2 regions of the Brucella anthropi ATCC 49188 genome follow, and region 1 is predicted to be linked to the other one. Evidence: riboswitches for the same ligand, from Rfam matches in the RefSeq annotation. Region 1 holds a riboswitch; the other holds the start of a gene.

Region 1 (7,683 bases):
CGGAAAGAAAGAAGCCCGTCCAATCAAGGCGCTTTACGATGCGCTCGTCTGTGTCCGGCAGGAACCGCGTTGCAAACCAGATACCGACGAAACCGATCGGTACATTAATCAGGAATATCCAATGCCAAGTCAGGAAAGTCGTGATGAAACCACCGACTGGTGGACCTACCAGCGGCCCGACCATTGCTGGAATCGTAAGCCACGCCATAGCTGACACAAGTTCACTGCGCGGAGTCGAACGGATAAGTACTAGACGGCCAACCGGTGTCATCATCGCACCGCCCATGCCCTGCAAAAACCGCGCAACGACGAAAGCAGTCAGTGAATTCGATGCAGCGCAGGCTACAGAACCAACCACGAATACCGCAATTGCAGCCCGGAAGACATTCTTGGCCCCGAAGCGATCCGCCATCCAGCCGCTGACGGGAATGAAAACTGCGAGCGCAACAAGGTAAGCGGTCAGTGCCAGCTTGAGCGCAATAGGGCTTGTACCGATGTCAGCAGCGATAGCAGGAAGCGACGTCGAGATGACGTTCGAATCCATCTGCTCCATGAATAGGGCTATGGCCAGTACGAGAGGAATGATGCGATTCACGGTAATATTCCGAAATGACGGATATTTAAGAGCTGACAATCCTATGTAGCGCCGCACTGATTATTGCTAGTCAGAGCAGCGTCACATTGCGGTGAATATGCGATAAAATCAGTAATTTATCGCAGTTTTGGGCCTAACTGGCTCTCTGTCGACAAAAGTCACTGAATTTCTCACGCCAGATTTCAACCGTTCACATTTGCGTAAAACAGGGTTGCGCTTCCCGTAACAGCTTGTTACATTTCGTTACAGTTTCACGAGGCTTCGAACCGGGTGGGGGGCCGCTCCGGTTCAAGGAGGTAGGAAATGAACGATATTACAAGAACCGCCATCATCTACGGGATGATGATCATTTCACTCAATACTGCGCTTGCAGTCGGCCTTCTTGGGCTTGATTTCCTGCATTAAAGCGTGCCCCTAAACAAAGTTTTTTGCCCTCCAGGCAGACATGAAAAAGAGCGTTTCCAATAAAATGGAAGCGCTCTTTTCGTTTCATACAGTCTCCGCAGTGTTGGCAAAGATTGCACTATGTGCCTCACAGTCAGAGAATTCGACCCTGACTGTTCGGGTCAAAGAAGACCGACTTGTCCAGGTTGAAGGCCAACGTGGCCGGTTGCCCCGCAGCGATGCGGGCATCTGCGCGCAGTCGTGCCACAACGTGCTTGCCGCCCAATCGCGTAACAGCAAACGTATCCGAGCCTGCGGGCTCGACAACATCTATCAGGCAATCCCCTTCCACTATCGCATTTGCATTGCGATCAGCTCCATCCGGATCTGTGAGTGCTTCAGGGCGAATACCGAAGACAATATCCTGGCCTTCATAAGCGCCTAGTCCTTGGGGCGCCGCCTTCAATGGCAGCTTCAGTGGCTCGCCTTCGCCTCGTCCGAGATTGATGGCATAGCCCGAACCGTTCTTTTCGACTCGAGCAGTTAGCAGGTTCATTGCTGGCGATCCCATGAAGTCAGCAACGAACATATTGGACGGATTATTGTAGATTTCGGCTGGCGTTCCGAATTGCTGCAAGATTCCATCCTTGAGAACGGCGATCTTAGTTGCCAGCGTCATTGCCTCGATCTGATCGTGCGTCACATAAACGATCGTAGTTTTCATCCGGCTGTGCAGCCGTTTAATCTCGGTGCGCATGTCGACACGCAGCTTGGCATCGAGGTTGGAAAGTGGTTCATCGAACAGGAAGACCTGCGGATTACGCACCAGAGCACGCCCCATGGCCACACGCTGACGTTGGCCGCCTGAAAGCTGGCTTGGTTTGCGATCCAGCAGATGGCCGATCTGCAGGATATCGGCAACTTCCTGAATGGCCTTATCGCGCTCAGCCTTCGGAACCTTACGAATTTCCATGCCGAATGCGATATTCCCGGCAACCGTCATATTCGGATAAAGCGCATAAGACTGGAAGACCATTGCAATATCGCGCTGGGATGGATGCAGGCCGGACACCGACTTGCCATTGATGGCTATGTCACCCGATGTGATCGGCTCAAGCCCGGCGATAGTATTCAACAATGTTGACTTGCCGCAGCCAGACGGGCCCACGAGAACGAGGAAACCGCCTTCATCAATCTCGATATTGATATCCTTCAAAACCGAAACATTGCCGTAGGATTTGTAGAGATCAGATATTTTCAGAAAAGACATTGCAACTTATCCCTTTACGGCACCGGACATCAGGCCACGTACGAAATAGCGACCGGAAACGATATAGACGATCAGCGTCGGCAGAGCTGCCAAGATTGCAGCTGCGAAATGGACATTGTATTCCTTAACGCCGGTGGAGGAGGAAACCAGATTGTTGAGTGCAACCGTCATCGGTGTGGAATTCGCACCCGAGAAGGAGGCACCGAACAGAAAGTCGTTCCAGATGTTCGTGAACTGCCAGATCACCGACACAACGATGATCGGTCCTGAAGACGGTAGCAAAATACGCCAGAATATCTGGAAGAAGCTCGCTCCGTCGATCTGCGCCGCCCGCACCAGTTCTGTCGGGAAGGCTTCATAATAATTGCGGAAATAGAGCGTCGTGAAACCGATACCGTAAACCACATGCACGAGGATCAGTCCCCAAATCGTGCCCGCAATCCCCAGAAAACCAAGAACACGCGCCATCGGAATGAGCACGATCTGGAACGGAATGAAGCACGACAGCAGTAGCAAGCCAAAAAAGATGTTCGACCCGCGGAATTGCCATTTGGTCAGAACGTAACCGTTCAACGCGCCGACGATAGTCGAGATCGCAACGGCTGGAACCACCATCAGGATCGAGTTGATGAAGAACGGCTTCAGCCCGGTAGGCTGAACTCCGATCTGTGCCGTCGACCAGGCAGATAACCATGGTTCGATGGTCCATTGCTGCGGGAGGTTCAACATCCCGCCCTGGCGGATTTCTTCAAGGGGTTTGAAGGAGTTGACCAGCATCACATAGAGCGGCAGCAGATAATAGAATGCGAAGAGCAGTAGCGCAGTGTAGATCAGCGCTCGCGTCAGCTTTCCGCTGTTGATAGCATTGTCTTGCGACTGGGCGCTCATGACCGAGACCCTCCGCGAATTTCAGAATACAGATAAGGAATGATAATCGAGAAGATCATCGCCAGCATGATAATCGCCGACGATGCACCGATACCCATCTGGTTCCGTGTGAACGTATAGGAATACATGAAAGTCGCAGGTAATTCGGTGGCCTGCCCCGGACCGCCACCGGTCAGCGCAATAACAAGATCGTATGCCTTGATTGCCAGATGAGCGAGAACCACGAAAGCCGACAGGAAAACCGGACGCATCAGCGGGATAATGATGCGTCGATAGATCGTACCGGATGATGCTCCGTCAATCTGCGCTGCTTTGATGATTTCATTATCCACGCCGCGCAATCCTGCGAGGAACATTGCCATCACAAATCCGGAGGATTGCCACACAGCAGCAATCACCAGACAGTAGATTGCCATTGTATTGCTCTTGATCCAGTTGAAGGAGAAACTCTCCCAACCCCACAAATGCATTGTGTTTTCCAGACCGATACCTGGATCAAGAAACCACTTCCATGCCGTTCCAGTGACGATGAAAGATAACGCCATTGGATAAAGATAGATCGGACGTAGAACGCCTTCACCCCGGATCTTCTGGTCAAGAAGGATCGCAAGGAACAGCCCGATAACCGAACAGATAATGATGTAGAGCGATGCAAAGATCGCCAGATTGGTGATCGCACGCCACCAATGAGGCAAGGCCCACAACTTGGTGTAATTCGTAAGTCCGACGAAGCCATATGACGGCAGCATTCGGCTATTGGTTAGCGAAAGAACACCTGTATAGATGATAAAACCATAGACAAACACGAGCACTATCAGAAAGCTCGGCCCCAGAACCAGCTTTGGCACCAGTTCTTGTAATCGGTTGTTACGCTGCATATCTGCGTCACCTTGTTTACGCCACCCGGACATATGCCAAACATCAGGCGCACGTTCCGGACATCTGTTTGATCGGCATTCCAGCGCTTCTGCATTATGCGCGACCGAATGCACCCAATAAATTCAGTCTGCTGCAATTTCCGATGGAAACATGCAGGCCTTCATCATGCAATTGTTGTTTTGATTTCTGGCCACTGATGCCAGTACTTTCAGATGCTCTACCAATATCCAAAACACCTGAGATAGAAGGCGTCCGGAAAGGACCGGACGCCTCTTTGCTGTTATTTTGCACCTTCAACAGCCGACACGAGTTCTTTGACGGCATCTTCCGAGGAAAGTTGACCGTTGAACTGGCGTGTTACGACGTCATAGATCGCATTCTTCACCGCAGCAGGGTTAGCGTAACCATGCGCCATGGAGCCCAGCATCGTGCCTTTTTCACTCGCTTCCTTTTCGTCAGCGATAGCCTTCTTGCCGCAAGCATCGAAGTCGGTATCAGGCACATCGGTACGAGCCGGAGCGGAGCCCTTCACTACGTTGAATGCCGACTGGAAAGTCGGACTTTCAATCGCCGATGCCATTTCAAGCTGTGCAGGAACCTTGTCTTCCGAGACTTTGAACATGGCAAACATATCGGAGTTGAATGTGATAGCGCCCTGGGTGCCCGGATAGCGCATGCAGACGAAGTCTTCGCCCGGCTTCTTGCCAGCCTTGACAAACTCACCCTTCGCCCAGTCGCCCATGAACTGAAGGCCGGCTTTGCCTTCAATGACCATAGCTGAAGCCAGGTTCCAGTCGCGACCGGAGAAGTTATCGTCAACATAGGAACGCAGCTTCGTCATACGATCAAAAGCCTGCTTCATCGTATCGCTGCCGAGCGTTTCGGGATCCAGATCGATGAAGGCCTTCTTGTAGAAATCTGTACCGAAAGAAAGCACTACAGCATCAAATATCGTTGCGTCCTGCCATGGCTGGCCGCCATGAGCGATCGGAGTGATGCCCTGTTCCTTGAACTTATCAAGGAGAGCGATCAGTTCATCCCAGTTGGTAGGCTCCTTGCCGCCAGCCTTGTCGAGCGCTGCCTTGTTGATCCACATCCAGTTGGTGGAGTGAACATTGACAGGAGCAGCGATCCAGTGGCCGTCATACTTGGCAAACTCCTGCAGAGGAGCCGGAATGACCTTTTCCCAACCTTCCTTGTTTGCGATCTCATCAAGATTACCAAGAGCACCCTGCTCTGCCCAATCGCGGATGTCGAAGCCGAGCATCTGCACTGCCGTCGGAGCATTTCCAGCTGTGACGCGCGCGCGCAGTACTGTCATGGCTTCCGTACCACCGCCACCGGCAACCGGCATATCGGTCCAGCTAATGCCCTTCTTTTCGAGATCCTTCTTGAGAACGTCGAGCGCGGCGGCTTCACCGCCAGCAGTCCACCAATGCAGAACTTCAACATTCTGCTTATCCTGCGCACTGGCAACAGGGGCCATTCCGGCGAGCAAAGCACAGGCGGCTGTACCCATCGCGGCGAGCTTCAAAAGTTTATGCATGTCTACCTCCCGTAGAAACAAACGAAACTAAAACTATCGGATATCTGGCTAAGCCTTTGCTTCAGCGCAGTAATCCATCTCGTCATTCCCATCCGCGCCTCTTCGGCACAGACCCGAAACCAGCTGCACCACACAACCAGTTTCTCCTACTCACTGCCGCAATACGATGCGAAAGCTTCCGCTTTCACCTGTGCCCGGCCATCCCTCACGACGCTTTTCCTGAAATCCTCCATCCCACTCATACGCCGCTTAAGCCCAATTGACAACGTTGTCTTTTAAGGATGCTAAATATCTGCAAGACAAGATGTGAACATAGGATAGGCCCAAACCCTGCCAGGGTGTCAATATCTTCCGATAGATAAAACGCGTAAAATTCAATCGATTAAAACTTCAGGTAGAGCCAGCACCCTGAAAAACGCTTAGAAATTAAAGCATTACCACCTCAAGGGCAGCGTTTTACATGGTGCCTCCCATCAAACCAGCACTCTACCCCCCCCTCATCGACCTGAAATGTCGGGAGTATAAAATTTCCCTTATTTTACTGGACAAGCCCGCGACGAAACCCTAATTTCACGCCGCTCGCACAATGGTGTGCGGGCTTGTTCTCGGGGCGGGGTGAAACTCCCCACCGGCGGTATGAAGCGAAAGTTTCGAGCCCGCGAGCGCCTGAAAAGATGCCGATTCGGCTTTGTTCAGGGTCAGCAGATCCGGTGAGATGCCGGAGCCGACGGTTAAAGTCCGGATGGAAGAGAGCGAATGAGCGTTAGGATTGCGCCCTTGGGCACAATCAATGCGTTCTTTTGTGCGCCCTGATTCTAGTTTCGTGTGGAACCTATGAACCAGAGCTATCCGAACAAGACTTCCTTCAAGATCGCATTCATTCAGGCGCGTTGGCATGCCGATATTGTCGACGAAGCTCGCAAGAGCTTTATCGCGGAACTGTCCGCAAAGGCTGGCACCAATATAGAAGTCGAAGTCTTCGACGTTCCAGGCGCTTATGAAATTCCTCTCCACGCCAAAACTCTGGCCAAAACCGGCCAGTATGCTGCCATTGTCGGCGCTGCGTTCGTCGTGGATGGCGGCATCTATCGACATGATTTCGTGGCAACTGCCGTCATCAACGGCATGATGCAAGTCGGCCTAGAGGCCGAAGTTCCGGTGCTCAGCGTTGTTCTGACGCCGCATCATTTCCATGAAAGCAAGGAACATCATGAATTTTTCCATGCCCACTTCAAAGTGAAGGGCGTGGAAGCAGCCAATGCGGTGTTGCAGGTCGTTAGCGAACGCAGCCGTATTACCGCCCTTGCATAATGATGCTTCGACCGGCCTTTGCGAAAAGGCCGGTCATTCTCCTGCGATACGCTCTCCGTGGGCATAAACGTCGAATTCATCACCCCTTACTAAGGCAACAAGTGTCAGATTGGCCTCCTGAGCCGTTCGGATGGCAAGAGCTGTCGGCGCAGAGATTGCGGCCAGAACCGGCGCGCCGAACATAACTGCTTTCTGCACCATTTCGACCGAAACACGGCTGGTAATCGCGACTATCCCATTTCCCGGTGCAGTACCGGTAAGCGAGACAGCTCCGACGAGTTTATCCAATGCGTTGTGCCGCCCCACGTCCTCACGTACAGCAATAAGCCCCTCGCCTGGCACATAGAACCCCGCCGCATGAACTGCATGGGTCTCAGCATTCAGTTGCTGCTCTTTGGTAAGAGACGCGACAGCCATTGAAATATCGTTGGAAGAGAATTTCCTATCACCTTGTTCCAAAGCCTCAAGCGACCGCAACGCATGGTCGATTGAATCTATACCACAGAGACCACACCCAACGGGACCAGCCATAAACCTGCGTCGCGCGGCAAGCCTCTGCTCGGGGCGTTCGGACAGTCTGATCTGTAGGTCTATACCCTTTTCAAAGGCTACGACATCAACCGCTTCTATCTCGGAAATATGGTCAACGATATTCTCGGTGAGCGTGAAACCGATCGCGAAGTCCTCAAGATTATCCGGCGTAGCCATCATTACGGCTTGGGTTGAACCGTTATAGCTGACCGCCACAGGCACTTCTTCCGGGACCATTCGGGTGCTTTCATGAAAGCTCGACACACGATGCGCGATACG
Region 2 (7,683 bases), on a different replicon from region 1:
CGGGACAGACGACAGTGCCGATATCGCGCCCGTCAAGCACGCTTGAGGGCAGGGCATTGGCGAAATTGCGCTGCGCTTCGACAAGCGCACGTCTGACCTTCGGCATGACCGCGACCTTCGACGCCGCTTCGCCGATCGCATGAGCGGAAAGGACCGCCTTGTCCATCTCGCGCAGATCGAGATTGAGCGCGGCGTCAGCCGCCACCGCTTCATCATCGAGCGGCAGCCCCTTGTCGATCAGCGCCTTGGCCACAGCGCGATAGGTCAGCCCTGTATCCAGATGCGGCATGCCGTAGTGAATGGCAATGCGCCGGGCAAGGGTTCCCTTGCCCGAGGCGGCCGGTCCGTCGATAGCGACGATGAACGGCGTCATCGCGCGTCGCTCAGTTCGATCTTGGCGCCCAGTCCCGGCATCATGTCCATGAATTCGGGGAAGGACGTGGCGATCATGGTGCTGTCGTCAACCGTCACCGGCTTTTCCGATGCAAGGCCCATGACGAGGAAGCTCATCGCGATGCGGTGATCGAGATGGGTTGCGACAGTGCCACCACCCAGTCCCTTGCCGTCGGGACGACCGCGGACCGTCAGCGACATCTCGCCTTCGGTGCAATCGACGCCATTGGCTTCAAGGCCGCGTGCAACCGCTGCCAGACGATCCGATTCCTTGACGCGCAGTTCGTCGAGACCGTCCATCACAGTTTCGCCTTCCGCGAAGGCCGCGGCGATGGCCAGAACCGGATATTCATCGATCATCGACGGAGCGCGTTCCGGCGGAACGACAACGCCCTTCAGCTTGGAGGCCTTCACGCGCAGATCGGCGACATCCTCGCCGCCGGCAAGACGGGCATTGAGCACTTCGATATCGGCGCCCATTTCCTGCAACGTCAGGATCAGGCCGGTACGGGTCGGGTTCATCAGCACGTTGCGGATGGTAACATCCGAACCTTCGACCAGAAGGGCGGCAACGAGCGGGAAAGCCGTTGACGACGGATCACCCGGTACGTCGATGGTCTGGCCGATAAGCTTGCCCTGTCCGGTGATGCGGATATGGCGCACGCCGTCCTTGTCGGTTTCAACCGAAAGATCGGCGCCAAAGCCCTGCAGCATCTTTTCGGTGTGGTCGCGGGTCATGACCGGCTCGATGACGGTGGTAACGCCCGGCGTGTTGAGACCGGCGAGCAGCACGGCGGATTTGACCTGTGCGGATGCCATCGGCACGCGATAGGTGATCGGATTGGCCGTCTTGGGGCCGATCAGCGTCAGCGGCATGCGGTCGCCTTCGGCTGCTTCCACCTGAACGCCCATTTCACGCAACGGGTTCAGCACGCGACCCATCGGGCGCTTGGAAAGCGAGGCATCGCCGATAAAGGAGGTTCTCATGTCATAGGTGCCGACAAGGCCCATGGTGAGGCGCGCACCGGTTCCGGCATTGCCGAAGTCGAGCGCTGCTTCGGGCTGCAACAGGCAGCCGTTGCCGACGCCATTGATGATCCAGGCATCGCCATCCTTGCGGATTTTCGCGCCCATGGCCTGCATGGCGCGACCGGTATTGATGACGTCTTCGCCTTCCAGAAGGCCGGTGATGCGGGTTTCACCCGATGCAAGGCCGCCGAACATGAAGGAACGATGCGAGATGGATTTGTCACCCGGAATGCGAATTTCGCCCGTAAGTGCCTCCGAGCGGCGGGCGGTTGCTGGTTTCGGGGGTGCAGAATGGGACATGGATTTTTCACAGTCACATTTTTGGCGCGGACACGCGCCGGGATTGAGAGATAAGCCGGGCTTCCCTAGCATAGTAATATTGTGCGGTCATCCGCGAATACGCGGTGCGGATGAAACCCATAATCAGGAGGGAGAGCCAAGAGTCTGCACATCCCTTTGCGTTTGGCTTTGACAAACGCGCCAAATTGCGTTTATGCACCGGACAACAATATAAACGCGCTTAAGACTTGCCCCTTGCCATATGGCTCCATGAACAGCATGGTGAAGGGCTATATGCTTCAAGGCAGGCATTCCGGCGCGATTTTATGAATTTGTGTCCCCGTGCGAATTAACGAGGCTAGACGTGGCAAAAGCTGAACTTGGTACCAAGCGTATCGACCCGGAAACGGGCAAGAAATTTTACGATCTCAATCGCGACCCGATCGTTTCGCCTTACACCGGCATTTCCTATCCGCGTTCCTATTTCGACTCCACGCTTGAAAGCCGCGTTGTCGAAGAGGAAACCGAAGAGGAAGAACTGGATACGGCACTCGAAAAGCCGGAATTCGTCTCTCTCGAGGATGCCGACGACGAAACCAAGGGCAGCGGCGACGACCTGCCGGATATGGACGACGACGATGTCGATCTCGGCGACGACGATGAAGACACCTTCCTCGAAGAAGAGGAAGACGAGGACGACGACATGTCGGGCATTCTCGGCGGCGGCGTCGGCGGTGAAGACGAGGAAGGCTGATCTGTTACACAGGTCAAGACCGGATGCTTTTGCGAGGCGACCTTCGGGTCGCCTCGCTGCGTTTGGAGCATATCCCGGATGAGGCTTCGGCGTGATCTGTGAATTATTTTCGGCAGATGTGAAAAGAGTTGCGATTTAGCTCTTGATCTTCTGACAAACGCCATTTAATAAGCCGCCACACCGGGCAGCAAGTCCTGCCTGATGCGCCTCGAAAGAGGTCTGATGGGGCCATAGCTCAGCTGGGAGAGCGCCTGCATGGCATGCAGGAGGTCAGCGGTTCGATCCCGCTTGGCTCCACCAAATGTTTCTTCTCAACTAACCAGAACGGACACCGTCATCGGTCGGCACAATGGCTGTCGGTGGACAAAGCCTGTCCAAGCGCTATGTCATTTCCCATGACTGAGATGATATTGGCGACATTCGACTGGGTTCCCAAAATGCCGCGTGGCTTCGTCCGCGATCTTCGCGTGCGCTGGGCGCTGGAAGAAGCCGGATTGCCCTATCGTGTCGAAGGCGTTCCATTCAAGAATCGCGGGCCGGAACACTTCACCCATCAGCCTTTCGGGCAAGTGCCATGGCTGATCGACGGTGATATGTCGGTCTTCGAAAGCGGCGCCATCCTGCTTCATATAGCCGAGAAGAGCGATGCGCTGTTGCCGCCTGATCCGAGGGCACGCAACGAGGTCATACAATGGCTGTTCGCGGCGTTGAATTCGGTCGAAATGGCCGCCTTGCCGCTCGCCCTTTATAAATTCACCGGTGATGAGGAGCAGACGCCGGGGCGTCAGCTCATGGACAGCTTCCTTGCCGGTCGGCTGGCGCACATGGAGCAGGCGCTGTCAGGCCGCGAATGGCTGACGGATCAGTTTTCGGTTGCCGATATTCTGATGGCCGACGTGTTGCGTCTGGTTGACCATTTCGACGGTCTGGCGCAGCATCCGGTCTGCCGGGCCTATGTCGGGCGCGCGACGGCACGGCCGGCATTCCAGAAAGCCTTTACCGACCAGATGGAACATTTTGCTGCAGCGGACTGACGCTCTTATTGAAATTAGCATGATGGCGCTATTTCCCGCTCAAGTTGCACTCGACAATTCCTAAAAAATTGCTAAACAGAAATTGTGTGAAGTAGTTCCAGTGTTTTCAAATGAAAAGACTCCAAGATTTTGATGGGTTGCGGTTTTTATTATGTATAGGAATCGCAATTTTCCATTTTTCTTTCCGGGTTCCGGTAAATGATGAGATTCTGAATTCTTTTATATTAACATTTGCTTATTTTACCGATGTCTTTTTTATTGTTTCTGGATTGTTTCTGGCAAGAAGACAAAATTATCTCTGGAGCTGGCCGCGTTATGTAGCTTTCGTTGGGAAGCGGCTCGCGCGGATTTATCCGCTGCACGTGGTGACCTTCTCCTGTTTCGCGCTTCTTTCTGTCCTGACAGCAGCGGGAATTCTGCATCCTCTGGTCGAACCCAGCATGAGCTGGCGAGACGGGCTGACCCAGTTACTGCTGATTCATAATTGGGGTTTGGGGCGCACCTTGTCCTACAATTATGTCAGCTGGTCGTTGAGTGCCCTTTTTGCCATGTATCTCGCTTTTCCGCTGTTCGATATGTTGTGCCGTCGTTTCGGGAGCTGGGTTCTCGTCGGTGTGATGGCTGCAGCCGTGGGCGGTGATTATCTGGCGCAACAGCTTGGCGTATTGTCACTCACACGCATTCAATTGTCCGATGCCGGGGTCTTGCGAGCCTTGCCTTCGTTTGTCTTTGGAATGTGGCTTGCTCGCCGGGAACATCCACCGATGCCGGCATCGGCAATCAAGGCATTGCTTGCCACTTGCCTGATTGTCTTTCTGTTCTATCACCCGGCAAACGGGCCGGACGAACCGCACACGCTTGAAGGCCCCTGGCGGCTGGCCTTCCTCTATGCGGGTGTCTATGTGCTTTATGCCGCATCCACTCGGGGCATTTATACACCGCTGCAATGGCGCGGATTCACAAGGCTTTCCCGTTACAGCTTCGGCATCTTCATTCTCCATCCTGCGGTCGGAATGGTTTTCTTCAAAGCTGCTCCGGAACGATGGGGCGAGGCGACGGCAGGCGCGGTCCTGCTCATCGCTGCAGGTGTTCTTGCAAGCGTGTTGACTGCCATTGCCTCTTACCACCTGTTCGAAAATCCCGTTCACCGCTGGCTGGTGAAAAGAATTGACGCATGGGTCAGCAGATCGGAAGGCTCAAGCGGGTTTTCTGGTTCCACGCGCGACGGCCTGCCCGTCTCCCGATAGGCAGGCATCCTCACCGGATCGATCAGGCGGTGCGCGACGTACCGCTGTCCTGCCGCATCAGATAGAGCGATGCGCCGATGATCAGGGCCGCTCCCGGCCAGAAGTTGATGCTTGGCGCTGCTGCAAACACGATCCAGCCGAAGATCACGTTGATCGGCAGTCTCAGGTCATCGAACGGTTGCAGATAGACCGCATCCGCTATCGAATAAGCTGCCGTCTGGAAATATTGGGCGAGAGCTGTGAATGCGCCGATGACGATCAATATGGACCAGATTTCGACGTCCGGCGCGGTGATTGCGGACATGCTTAAGCCGGATGCCAGCCAGAGTGCCGCGTTGATGGGCGTGAGCAGTACCAGCATATAGGCCGAAATGCTGGCGGGCTTTTCGAAACGGGTCAGATATTTGGTCATCACCGAATAGCCGGCCCACAACGCCGCGGCCAGAATCGGCAGGAGCGAATAGACCGTATAGGAATCCGACCAGGGTGCGATGATGATCAGCGCGCCAATAAATCCGGTGAATGTGGTCAGCAGCCGTGCCGGCGTGACCTTTTCCTGCAGAAAGAGCCGTGCGCACAGGATGACGAAGAATGGCGATGTCATGGACAGCGCGACCACCTGCCAGATCGGCACATGGGTCAGCGCATAAATCCAGACCTGTACGCCAGCGGCAGCCAGCGCGACGCGCATGACGTGAAGACCGAAATGGCTGGTACGCAAGGCTCTCGTGCCGTCGCGAACGAGCAGGGGCAAGGTCAGCACTAGCGCGATCACATATTGCCAGAAGGCGATGATGACGGAGGGAATACCGGTACGCGTTCCCGCCCATTGGGTGGCGACATTGACGGCGGCATAGGCCGAACAGGCCGCGACCATCAGCGCTGCTCCGCGTATGGTCGGTTTCAAAGTTGGCGAAGAGGCAAGTTGGCTCAACGGTTTCTTCCTTCGGAGCATTTTGCAGCCAAATGGAAACATTTGACGTCGCATAAATGCGGCAAAACAAATGGACAGAGCGTTCCGCTTCAGGCGGAACTTGCTCTGGCAAGCCTGTTACCTCAGGGTACGGGAAGAAAGACTGCAGGACGAAGACGGCAAGCCGTCCAGCCGAGCATGATTCCAACCTCGTTCTCTCTCATCCGGACTATGACCGTCGGCTTCGGAATTGCACCGAATCTGCTGACCCTGACACGTCTGCCGTGTCAGGCGCTCGCGGGCTTCGGACACTTGGTCCGTTACCGCCGGTGGGGAGTTTCGCCCCGCCCTGAGAACTGGATATTTCGTTTGCACCGAAGGACATCAGGATGAACTCCGACGCGGGCTGTAGTTATGTTACGCTTTCCCATAAAGCAAGGTGCAGGTTAGATTCTGCCTGCCTGTCCGGCAATCACAATTGAGTGCAGGGCAACACAAGGGATGAGCCTTTGATAGCCAAGTCACGGGAAAAGCATGGACGTATCGGAAACTCTCTTTTAGAAACTCGTGTCGGAGTTGATCGAGAGAGGGTCTAATTCCACATGGTTCTGGGAGGAATGATGAGCACCAACGCAGTCCCCACGCAGTTTTCGCATGACCATCCGCTATGGCAACCGGATGCGGGGCGCATCGCCGCCAGCAATCTGGAGCAATTCCGTATTCGCGCAGAACAGCGCACGGGCTTGAGCCTGCCGGATTATGCCGCGCTGCATCGCTGGTCGGTCGAGGATCGCGGCGGCTTCTGGCAGCTTGTGTGGGATTTCTGCGAGGTTATCGGCGAGCGTGGCAAAACGGCCCTTGTCGATAAAGGCCATATGCGTGACGCAAAATTCTTCCCCGAGGCACGGCTCAACTTTGCCGAAAACCTGTTGCGCCATGAGGGTGGCGAGGAAGCCATCGTCTTTCGCGGTGAGGACAAGATCGAGCGCCGCCTGACATGGGACGATCTTCACGCGCTGGTCTCGAAACTCCAGCAATTCATGCTGGCGGAAGGGGTTCAGCCGGGCGACCGCGTGGCGGGCATGATGCCCAATATGCCGGAGGCGGTGGCCTTGATGCTGGCCGCTTCGTCCATCGGTGCCGTCTGGTCGTCCTGCTCGCCGGATTTTGGCATACAGGGCGTGCTCGACCGCTTCGGCCAGATCGAACCAAAGCTTTTCTTCGCCTGCGATGGCTACTGGTACAATGGCAAGCGCATCGAAGTTGCCGACAAGGTTGCTGAGGTGACGGCAAAGCTGCCGGGGCTGAAACGTGCGGTCATTGTCACCTATCTCGGCGAAGCGGAAGCCGTTGCTGACCGCGCTGAAAAGGGAATTGCGCTTGATGTGGCTCTGGAACCGTTCAAGGCCAAAGACGTCGAGTTCACGCGGCTCCCTTTCGATCATCCACTTTGTATCCTGTTTTCGTCCGGCACGACGGGCATTCCGAAATGCATTGTACATCGCGCAGGCGGCGTGCTGTTGCAGCACCTGAAGGAACACCGCCTGCATGCGGATATCCGTGATGGCGACCGTTTCTTCTATTTCACCACTTGCGGATGGATGATGTGGAACTGGCTGGCTTCAGGCATAGCATCGGGCGCCACGCTTCTGCTCTATGACGGTTCGCCCTTCTATCCCGATGGCAATGTGCTGTTCGATTATGCCGCCGCCGAGGGTATGACTTATTTCGGCACTTCGGCGAAATTCATCGACGCGGTGCTGAAAGCCGGTTTGAAGCCCGGCGAGACACATGATCTTTCAGCGCTGCGCACCGTCTCCTCGACCGGCTCGCCGCTATCGCCGGAAGGCTTTGCCTTCGTCTATGAAGCGATCAAGCCGGACGTGCATCTCGCGTCCATTTCCGGCGGTACGGATATCGTGTCCTGCTTCGTACTGGGCGTTCCGACCGAACCGGTCTGGCTGGGCGAAATTCAGGGTGCTGGCCTTGGCATGGCAGTCGATGTCTGGAACGACGATGGCAAGCCGGTGCGCC

What was found. A riboswitch is a leader RNA that binds a small molecule or an ion and turns the genes downstream of it on or off. The one in region 1 is predicted to bind FMN.
Positions count from the first base shown of each region.
Region 2: it holds a riboswitch for FMN, as region 1 does, so the genes downstream of both, OANT_RS00190 (DMT family transporter) here and OANT_RS19715 (6,7-dimethyl-8-ribityllumazine synthase) in region 1, are expected to answer to the same signal.

Region 1 covers NC_009668.1:1,211,628-1,219,310, forward strand. The annotation lists gene OANT_RS19690 (DHA2 family efflux MFS transporter permease subunit) at 1-595, opposite strand, end outside; gene OANT_RS19695 (ABC transporter ATP-binding protein) at 1,134-2,249, opposite strand; gene OANT_RS19700 (carbohydrate ABC transporter permease) at 2,256-3,137, opposite strand; gene OANT_RS19705 (carbohydrate ABC transporter permease) at 3,134-4,015, opposite strand; gene OANT_RS19710 (ABC transporter substrate-binding protein) at 4,297-5,562, opposite strand; FMN riboswitch at 6,160-6,320, shown strand; gene OANT_RS19715 (6,7-dimethyl-8-ribityllumazine synthase) at 6,397-6,873, shown strand; gene fdhD (formate dehydrogenase accessory sulfurtransferase FdhD) at 6,907-7,683, opposite strand, start outside.
Region 2 covers NC_009667.1:31,992-39,674, forward strand. The annotation lists gene cmk ((d)CMP kinase) at 1-373, opposite strand, end outside; gene aroA (3-phosphoshikimate 1-carboxyvinyltransferase) at 370-1,722, opposite strand; gene OANT_RS00170 (TIGR02300 family protein) at 2,066-2,455, shown strand; tRNA gene OANT_RS00175 (tRNA-Ala) at 2,680-2,755, shown strand; gene OANT_RS00180 (glutathione S-transferase family protein) at 2,851-3,489, shown strand; gene OANT_RS00185 (acyltransferase family protein) at 3,600-4,736, shown strand; gene OANT_RS00190 (DMT family transporter) at 4,759-5,670, opposite strand; FMN riboswitch at 5,858-6,010, opposite strand; gene OANT_RS00195 (acetoacetate--CoA ligase) at 6,270-7,683, shown strand, end outside.